One region of the Paenibacillus sp. FSL H3-0469 genome, then DNA from elsewhere that is predicted to be linked to it. Evidence: riboswitches for the same ligand, from Rfam matches in the RefSeq annotation. Region 1 holds a riboswitch; the other holds the start of a gene.
What was found. Region 1 has a riboswitch for cyclic di-GMP ahead of NSS83_RS17805 (flagellar assembly protein A). Riboswitches for the same ligand answer to the same signal wherever they lie in the genome.
Positions count from the first base shown of each region.

Region 2: another riboswitch for cyclic di-GMP. It lies ahead of NSS83_RS22275 (choice-of-anchor A family protein); the one in region 1 lies ahead of NSS83_RS17805 (flagellar assembly protein A).

Region 1 is NZ_CP150302.1:4,066,942-4,071,935, forward strand. Features, by position in the region: gene NSS83_RS17790 (ABC transporter ATP-binding protein) at 1-670, opposite strand, end outside; gene NSS83_RS17795 (ABC transporter substrate-binding protein) at 685-1,698, opposite strand; gene NSS83_RS17800 (isochorismatase family cysteine hydrolase) at 1,724-2,407, opposite strand; cyclic di-GMP riboswitch class I at 2,913-3,005, shown strand; gene NSS83_RS17805 (flagellar assembly protein A) at 3,111-4,730, shown strand; gene NSS83_RS17810 (aldo/keto reductase) at 4,759-4,994, shown strand, end outside.
Region 2 is NZ_CP150302.1:5,050,846-5,055,839, forward strand. Features, by position in the region: gene NSS83_RS22265 (ASCH domain-containing protein) at 1-63, shown strand, start outside; gene NSS83_RS22270 (hypothetical protein) at 426-803, opposite strand; cyclic di-GMP riboswitch class I at 1,552-1,645, shown strand; gene NSS83_RS22275 (choice-of-anchor A family protein) at 1,728-4,694, shown strand.

The sequences.
Region 1 (4,994 bases):
CGACCCGGTCCGACAGCAGCGCGGATTCATGAATCGAATGGGTAACCATTACAATGCTGCTTAGACTGGTCTCCGGGCTCTCCCACAGCCGCAGCAGCTCGAAATTCAGCTTCTCCCGCGTCAGCTCATCCAGCGCGCCGAACGGCTCATCCATCAGCAGCACCGTCGGATCGGCCGCCAGAGCCCGGGCAATCGCCGCCCGCTGCTGCATCCCGCCGCTGAGCTGATGCGGAAAGTGGTTCAGATAATCCTGAAGGCCGACCAGGCGCAGGGCACTTTCTGCTTTTTCACGTGCCTCGGCTTTGCTGAATTTCTTCTTCTCGCCCAGCTCAAGCGGCAGCATTACGTTCTGCAGCGCACTGAGCCACGGCATCAGGACCGGCTTCTGGAAGACCATGCCCAGGGACAGATCCGGGGAGGCATACGCCACTTCTCCACCGGCCTCCGGACTTAACAATCGCAGCATCAGCCGGAGTGTTGTAGATTTCCCGCAGCCGCTCGGTCCGAGAATCGAAATGAACTCATTGCGGTATACGTCAAGACTGACCTGATCCAGCACAGGCACGTTGCCGAAGGAAAGAGAGCAATTGCGCAGGGAGAGCATCGTTTCCCGGGTACCGGGATGCTGCGCGGAGGCAGCATCCAGCTGTTCTTTGATCGCTGTTGTCATTATCGGGTCCCTCCTTATTTCAAAAACTCGTTGGTGAACAATCCGCCGATGTCCTGTTCCTTTTTCACAAAGCCCAGCTCGACCAAATTCTTCTGCAATGTCTCCCAGGACGCCTCGTCCATTGAGCCCAGCGGAAGCTTCTCCGGATCAAGCAGCGGAATGCTGGCCTTCATCATATTGACCTCATGCTTCAGATCCAGCTTCTCGCCATATTTCAGACCGAATTCCGCTGCCTCCTCCGGATGCTTGACCGCATAATCCCAGCCCTGCATAGATGCCTGCACGAAGCTTGCGACCATCTCCGGGTCCTTCTTAATAACAGACTCCGTGGTGAACAAGGTATCGGCATAGAAATTGATGCCATAGTCGTTCGGATCAATAATATTCACTTCCTTGCCTTGCTCCTCTACAGCCAGCACCTCATTAATGACATATCCGGGCCAAGCCTTGACCTGACCGGTTAACAGCGGACTCAGATCATATTTGACCGGCATCTCTTCAATTTTCGAAGGTTCGATGCCCGCACTTTTCTCCATGGCACGGAAGGTCAGCTCTTCGTTTCCGCCCAGCTTAATGCCTACCTTTTGCCCGACAAGATCCTCCATTGTCTTGATCCCGGACTCTTTGAGCGCGAACATGACGAACGGGGTTTTGCGGTAGATCGCGGACAATGCTTTGACCGGGACGCCTTTCTCTCTGGCAATGACGACCTGGTCGGCACCGGTAACTCCGAACTCCTCACTGCCGGAAGCTACCATCTGCACAGCCGGGAAATCCGAGCCCCCCGGGCGGATCTCAACATCCAGCCCCGCTTCTTTATAGAAGCCTTTTTCCACTGCGGTATAAAATCCGGCAAACTGCGCCTGATGAATCCACTTCAGCCGGAGCACCACCTTTTTCAGCTCGCCTGAGCCTTCTGCTCCCTGTCCTTCGGCCTTTCCGGCATCCGTATTGTTACCGCAGGCGGTCAGGAGCAGCATTAGCGAGGTTAACAGCATCAGTGCTTTCGTTCTGGACTTGTTCCACATGGTAATTCCCCCGTTTATGAATGATTTAGTATTGCTCCAGTGCCTTAAGCACCGCTTGCGAATCACTTACACTGCCGAACACCCCGCCCTGCATTTGAACCATATTCAACGCCGCCAGGTGATTCGCTTCATCCGTCGCTCCCGTGCAATCCGCAAGGATCAGACACTCGTACCCCCGGTCATTGGCCTCCCGCATCGTGGTGTGTACACAGACATCGGTAGTAATACCAGTCAGAATCAGATGGGTAATTCCTTTATTCTTCAAGATTAGGTCCAGGTCGGTTGCATAAAAGCTGCCTTTGCCCGGCTTGTCTATAATGTACTCTCCGCGGGCAGGCGCCAGCTCCTCAATGATTTGCCAGCCGCGCTCCCCCCGCACGAGGATTCGCCCCGCCGGTCCTTCGGAGCCGATCTCGGCCCCGATCTGGCGGCTGCGCCAGCGTTTGTTCGCCGGCAGATCCGACAGATCCGGCTTATGCCCCTCGCGGGTATGAATCACGGTGAACCCTTCGATGTCCCGGATACGTGCCAGCAGCCGCTGAATGGGCTGAATCGCCCGCGCCGTTAATGAGAGATCATAACCCATTCTCTCGACGTAACCGCCCTTGCCGCAAAAATCCGTCTGCATGTCGATAATCATCAGCGCTGTCTTCGCCGGGTCCACTGCCCCGTCATAAGGCCAGATGTAAGGTGTTGCTGCAATCTGCATGGTTTATGCTCCTCTCCTGATGTCGCTATCTCTATTAATGTTAGTTTAGTTAACATTAACTCGCGTTTCTTTGGTATGAGTTAGATTATATTACAACGAATTTGTGATGTCTTCGGTTTTATTACGAAATAATACACTGAAAGTTTGTGTTTATTTACATAGTTAACACATATATGACATAATCATTCGCAATACTGCTTATTAAAAAGGAACAGTCCGGGTTTTACCAAGCCCAGGGTGTTCCAACAGCTGAATACCCGCATTTCTTCTCATCTCCCTCTTCCATAAGCTGTAAGCGCTGGGAAACCAGTTTTTTTGTCGAAATAGAGCTGCATATTTCGAGTTTTTTGATAAATAGGCATAATATAGTTGAAAAATAGCTCTTTAAGTACTAGAATTAAGCTTGTTTGCAGAAGTTAATGACGCATAAGAACTATTTATGATTCTTTTTGTCGATTGCAGTCGATCACAATTCATCGCCTCTACAGGATGTATATCATTGATCTATTTCTAAAGGCAAACTTCCCGAAAGGGCAGGACGCAAAGCTATGGGCCTAAGAACGCCAGAATCCGCGTTTACGGTTGCCAGGCTGCCAATAGAGACCACTTAAGCCAGCTGTTCAGGAGGAAGACTTCCGGGCTTGATGATGTTCTTTTTCTGTACGAATTGCCATTGATCATACGAAAAAGTGAGGTTACAACCATGCCGCAGCAGGATATCGAACCAAGCCGATATGAATTCGTAGAGTCCCTGATGCTTGAACGTAAAGGTCTCCTGGATTCATTCTCTGTGGAGGGCCGGACTTCTGACGGGACAACTGGAGATAAGAATGGAATTATCCTCGTGCAGGACAACCAGATATTCATTACTCCCCCGCTCCCCGGAGGCGCTCCCGCCCGCATTTCTGCGATCCACCCTGTTGTCCTGAAGATCAACTGGAAGACCGTTACAGAGCCAACCGAGGTGACCAAGTCAGATTATATTACCTGGGAGATCTGCGAGAAGCCGCAGTATGAAATTACCGTATCGCCTGACAAGCTCAAGGTCCACTTCACTTTATACCGTGCAGAGAAGTACGCCTGGAATCTGGTTAACTGTCCCGCCGCCTTCGAGGCGGTCGTCCGTGCCCAGCCCAACCCGGCGGTGCTGCTGTCCACGCTCACCATAGAACAGATTATTTCTTCACTGGACAACCGTTTCATTCTGCGCAGCCTGAACATTCCCGCCCTGTACGCGGAGCTGGAGAATCCTACATATCTTCCCGTATGCATCGCAGAAGGAAGAGCTCCGCTGCCCGGCAAGGAAGCCCGGCTGGAATTCCTGCTGCCGGAGCATACACTGGAGGGGAACAGAATGCTTGGGGGACAGGAATCCCCCGCTCAGAAGCCTGCGGAACCCTTGGAGTATCTCCGTTTCCCGGGAGCTCCCTTTACCTTTGCAGGTGAGGTCTTCGCCCGCAAACTGCCGCCGGAGGAAGGCATTCCCGGCCTCGACACAGACGGAAGGGTTCTGCCCCCTCCCCCGCCGCAGGATATCTACTTTGCTGCCGGCAATCATGCCAAGCTCCTTCCCTGCGGTAATATCGTAGCCAACCACACAGGCAGACCCCGCATCTGCGGAGGAAGCGGCAGCATCCGGATCTGCGACTTCCCTCCGCTCTGTCTGCTGACCAGAGAGATGACAGAGCCTGCGGGCGACGTTATGTTCGCAGGCGACATTATTGTACCGGGAGATCTGGAAGGATCTGTACGGATCGAAGCCCTGGGGAATGTGTACGTCTATGGCGATATCCGCCAATCTACGATTATAGCCACCGGCAGTATTTATGTTAGCGGCCAGGTTACCGGCAGCGGCCTGTACGCCGGATATGCCGGGGTACAGCAGCATCGTCTGCACAGCCTCGCAGGACTGCTGCGTATAGAAGTGGACGGACTGCGTGAGGCGGCACGCCAGCTGGCCAAGAACGTAGAGTCCCGGCAGCAATCGGTGAATTACGGTCTGGTGGTCATGCTGCTGCTGGAGGATAAATACAACCACCTCGATAGCCTGATCCGCGATCTTGAGGCTACCCTGAGCCGTATGAACGGAGAGTTCGGCTCCGGCACAGACCCGCTCCGGCATATGCTTGAGGTGTTCACCCACCCGGGGCAATTCACCGGATACATTACGGATAGTGTCCTAAGCAGCTTCTCCAGGCTGCTCCTCAAGCTGGGCGAGGAGATCGAACTGCTCGAGGAGGAGCATGCAGTAATTAATCTCGCCCGTTCGCAAGGCAGCCGCCTGGAGTCCGGCGGCAAGCTGCTTGTGCGGGATTCTTGTTAAGTACTACTAGATAAGGAGAAGTGAGAGCATGCGATATAACCGTCTAGGCAATAGCGGCCTTCAGGTGTCCGCCCTGGGTCTTGGAACCAATTCATTCGGTAAACGGGCAGATCAGGAGACCTCGGTCCGCATTCTGCACACCGCTATGGGTCAGGGCATCAATTTCATCGATACCGCCAATATCTATGCCGGCTCTGAATCGGAGCGGATCATCGGCCTTGCGCTTGAGGGCAGACGCCATAACGCAGTGCTGGCGACCAAAGC
Region 2 (4,994 bases), 980 kb from region 1:
CCTATACCTGCTAAGGGACGTCTGGGTTTCTGGGAATATCCTGTGCTGGAAGAGGAATTGTGAATTTCTTGCCGGCATTTTGAAGAAAAATTGCTCTGGATTGGTTATCAGCTGGTATAATTGGGATATTCGGCGGGAAATCTTCCTATATATAAGGATAGTTGTGCTCTGAGGCGGTCTACCGCTGGAGAGGGGCAGAAATGCCGGGAAGGAGCGTATGCATAATAGATGGGAAGCCTTCTAATTGCATGGCTTTGTATGCTTTGTTTGTTTCTTGCGTTCCGGGATCAGGTGAGCCGGAGAATCCTGTATCCGGTAGCTGTGGTGGTTATATGCGGCACGTTAGGGTATTGGACGTTGTTAATGTAACCGCATCCGGGTGATCATTTCATGCAGAAGTCTGCCGCTTGCGGCAGGCTTCTTTGTTAGCTCTGCTTCGGGCCCTGCTCCGTCTTCTCCATACCCAGATATCTGCGCATATGCAGAGTGGCCTGGGCGGCAATCACATCATCCAGCAGCAGCATCCGCTCGTGATAACCCCTGCAGACGAATCTGGCTTCAACGCCCGCCTCCAGCCGCTGCTGTTCATAGACCTTCAGACCACGGGCGCGCATCCCGGCACGGGTCTCCCGCAGATCGGCAGAAGCGGCATGGACGGCCCTCTGGATCACCTCCAGATAAGGCGCAGGCGTGCGCAGCTCTGAGGATATAGCAGAAGCATCGCGCTCGAAGGCGGATAGAATAAGCGGCAGCAAAATATAGGATTTGACCAGCAGGTTATCCTGGCTCTCTGCTCTGTGCATCCCTCTCAACTCCTTGAAGAGAACGTATATTCGCATTGTAACTCACCTTTCAAAAATTAATCAATGGGTTTTATAAATTAACTTAAATAATGTGATATTTTTCACAAAAAAATAGAACGAATTATTATATATTAAAATTGAAATAATAAAGATTGAAAAATAAATCAGCTCAAAGGAGAATGGCAATGAGTCATGAAGGAAGTCTCCGCCGTGGTTTGGTATTCGGGATCATTCTAAGTGTTCCGCTATGGGTATCGATGATTGGCTGGATTCAGCTATTCGGGTCTGCCTAGGCGACATTTTATTCAAAATATATGAATTCTATTAGCAGGTGTCGTCCCTATGGGCGGCACTTTTTTTAGAGCTGACATGCCCGCAAATAGGTAAAATTGCATTGAATAGGAGCGGACAGTAAGCCGAGACGGGGTGAGACTAATAAAATAGGACAAATGCATCAAATTTTAATAATATAAATTCATATAATTATAGAGAAGAGAGATAAACGGCTGCAGCCAATTCTCTGATTTCTCGACTTTTTTCGTCGGCGGCTAAAAAGAGACTCGCCCATAAACCCTTATGGTACAAGGGTTAAATGAGGAGTCATCGCGAAAATAATTTCAAGAAATATACTGGGAATGGATTGACAATAGGGTGGGCGAGCGGATAAACTGAAATTAGTACAAAAGTAACAAATGTCATAGACTCAACAACGAATTTACATAAGCAAATCACAATTTCATACCGAAATCATGTACAAACGCAAACCGTATCGAAAGAACGGGACGCAAAGTCAGGAATCTACTGTCTCTATAAGTTGAGGCTAAGGTCGTCCGGCCGCCGTGAAGCTAACCCTTCGTGGCGGTCTTTTTTGTTGTTATAGTCGCGTGACAGATTCATAGAATAGTAACTAGGAGGTGTGGACTATTGAAAAAAAGAGTACGTAAAACAGCCGCCATCATAATGGCGGGCCTATTGACCTTATCCAGTGCCTTTACGTGGGGGACAGATGTTAGAGCAGCTTCAGGGGTACCGTATACTCCAACACCGGTTTTAGGAATCGCAGGGAATTTTAATGCTTTTATTCTCGGGGATTTTACGCAAGGCAATGATCAGATTGAAGGCCGCCTGGCAGCGGCAGGGAACATTACCCTCACCGGAGGTTACGGGGTAGCCAGAGCATACAGGGATGCTGCGCCGACGGATGTACTTGTGGCCGGCAAGAATTTTGTACATTCAGGCAGTGGAGAGATCTATGGAAATGTGGTATTTGGGGATAGCTTTACCGCCAATGAGCCTGGTGTCAACATCAAAGGCGGGAAGAAAAATGCCAGCCCGATTGATTTTGCCGCCGAGCAGCAGATGCTGATCTCCCGATCTACAGAGTATGGGGCCTTGGCCGATACGAAATCGGTAGCCAATAACTATGGGACACTAACCATAAATGCGCCGGATGCCTTCAATGTTGTTCATCTGGATGCCCCGACTCTGGCAAAAACAAATAATATCCAGTTTAACATTGCCCCGAACGCTACGTTGATTATTAATATTAGCGGGTCTACAGTCAATGTGCCTAGTTTTGCAATGAATAACGGCAGAGCCAGTCAAGTGTTGTTCAACTTTTACGAGGCTTCTGAGGTGAATATCGCTTATACCTCTTTCTATGGTAGTATTCTCGCCCCCCAAGCGGATGTTCATTATGCCGGAGCAGAGCTGTACGGGACCCTGATTGCAAAATTTTTTAGCGGCGGGGTTGAGATGCACCTTGGAATGTACGAGGGAGAGGGGCCGCCGCCGAGTCCGACGCCGACCGCAACGCCGACACCTAGTCCATCACCGACACCAACGGCTACACCAACGCCGACAGTGAAACCTACACCGACAGTAACGCCAACACCGACAGTAACGCCTACACCGACAGTGAAACCAACACCGACGGTAACACCGACTCCAACAGTAACACCGACACCGACCATAAAACCATCACCTACACCTGTGTGCACTCCAACTCCAAAGCCAACGCCAACAGTGAAGCCGACGCCAACGCCAACTGTGAAGCCGACGCCAACACCAACCGTAAAGCCGACGCCAACACCAACAGTGAAGCCGACGCCAACACCGACAGTGAAGCCGACACCAACACCAACAGTGAAGCCGACACCAACGCCAACTGTGAAACCAACACCAACGCCAACAGTGAAGCCGACGCCAACACCAACTGTGAAACCAACACCAACGCCAACCGTGAAGCCGACGCCAACAGTGAAGCCGACGCCAACGCCAACAGTGAAGCCGACGCCAACACCAACCGTGAAGCCGACGCCAACACCAACAGTGAAACCGACGCCAACACCAACCGTGAAGCCGACGCCAACACCAACGGTAAAGCCGACGCCAACACCGACAGCGGTGCCAACACCAACAGTGAAGCCAACACCAACGCCAACAGTGAAGCCGACACCAACGCCAACTGTGAAACCAACACCAACGCCAACAGTGAAGCCGACGCCAACACCAACCGTGAAGCCGACGCCAACACCAACAGCCGTACCGACACCAACGCCAACGGCAGTGCCAACACCAACGCCGACAGCGGTGCCAACACCAACGCCAACGGCAGAGCCAACACCAACGCCAACGGCAGTGCCAACACCGACGCCAACAGCGTTGCCAACACCGACGCCAACAACAGTGCCAACACCGACACCGACAGCAGTACCGACACCGACGCCAACGGCAGAGCCGACACCAACGCCGACAGCCGTACCGACACCAACGCCAACGGCAGTGCCAACACCAACGCCGACAGCGGTGCCGACGCCAACACCAACGGTAGAACCTACACCAACGCCAACGGCAGTGCCAACACCAACGCCGACAGCGGTGCCTACGCCAACACCAACGGTAGAACCTACACCAACGCCGACAGCCGTACCGACACCAACGCCAACGGTAGAGCCGACACCAACACCGACAGCGGTGCCGACACCAACGCCTACGCCGACAGTAGAGCCAACACCAACGCCGACGATAGAGCCAACACCGACACCAACGGTAGAACCGACGCCGACGCCAACGGCCGAGCCGACACCAACGCCGACGGTAGAGCCAACGCCAACACCGACGGTAGAACCAACGCCGACACCAACGCCAACGGCCGAGCCGACACCAACGCCGACGGTAGAGCCAACACCGACACCAACGGCCGAGCCGACACCAACGCCGACGGTAGAGCCAACGCCAACACCGACGGTAGAACCAACGCCGACACCAACGCCAACGGCAGAGCCGACACCAACGCCGACGGTAGAGCCAACACCGACACCAACGCCGACGCCGACACCAACACCGACGCCGACACCAACACCAACACCAACACCAACACCGACGCCGACACCAACGCCGACACCGACACCAACACCGACGCCGACACCAACGCCAACGCCGACACCAGAGCCAACACCGGCACCAACGCCAGATCCGACACCAGTAACAACGCCAGCGCCAACATCGCCGCCGTTCAGTTTCCCTCCAGTGCCTACGCCGACTCCGATCATCGGATTTATCGTGAGTAATGATGTGGTTGTGAATGATGATCCGTTGCCGCTTGGACCTGTAGCAACTCCGATAGCTACCACAGTACCGGCCCCAACGCCGACACCGGTTGTAGCAGTTGCGCCAATAGCAGCAACACCGGAGCCAACACCGTCAACGGAACCGGCACCCGATGTAGTCCTTATTGATGATGAAGTTCCTCTAGGCGGTGTGCCTGTGGATGGAACTCTGCCGAAGACGGGTGAATCCAGTCCTGCACCTTATTATTTTGCCGGTTTGGCACTCGCGGGTCTGGGCTTGATTCTTAGAAGAACCACCAGAAACAGCACACGTAAGTGAATCACCGGAACTGAGATTTATATAAACAAACGATGACCCTGTAATTTGACAAGGGCTGCTTTCGGAGAAGAAGTTCTCCTGGAGCAGCCCTTTTTTCGTTGTTCAGGAAATTATGATTTACGTCCAATGAGGATAAGTTGTGCATAAAGTTGGGGATAAGTGTCTTGGAGCATCGGCAGGATGACTATATTCTGGATCAGTAATAGGAATGACTTCGCTAATTTCACCGAACACATGGACAGGCGTGTGGGCCGAATGTGGTCAAAAAACCGACCACATTCAATGCGGCGGAGGCGTGTG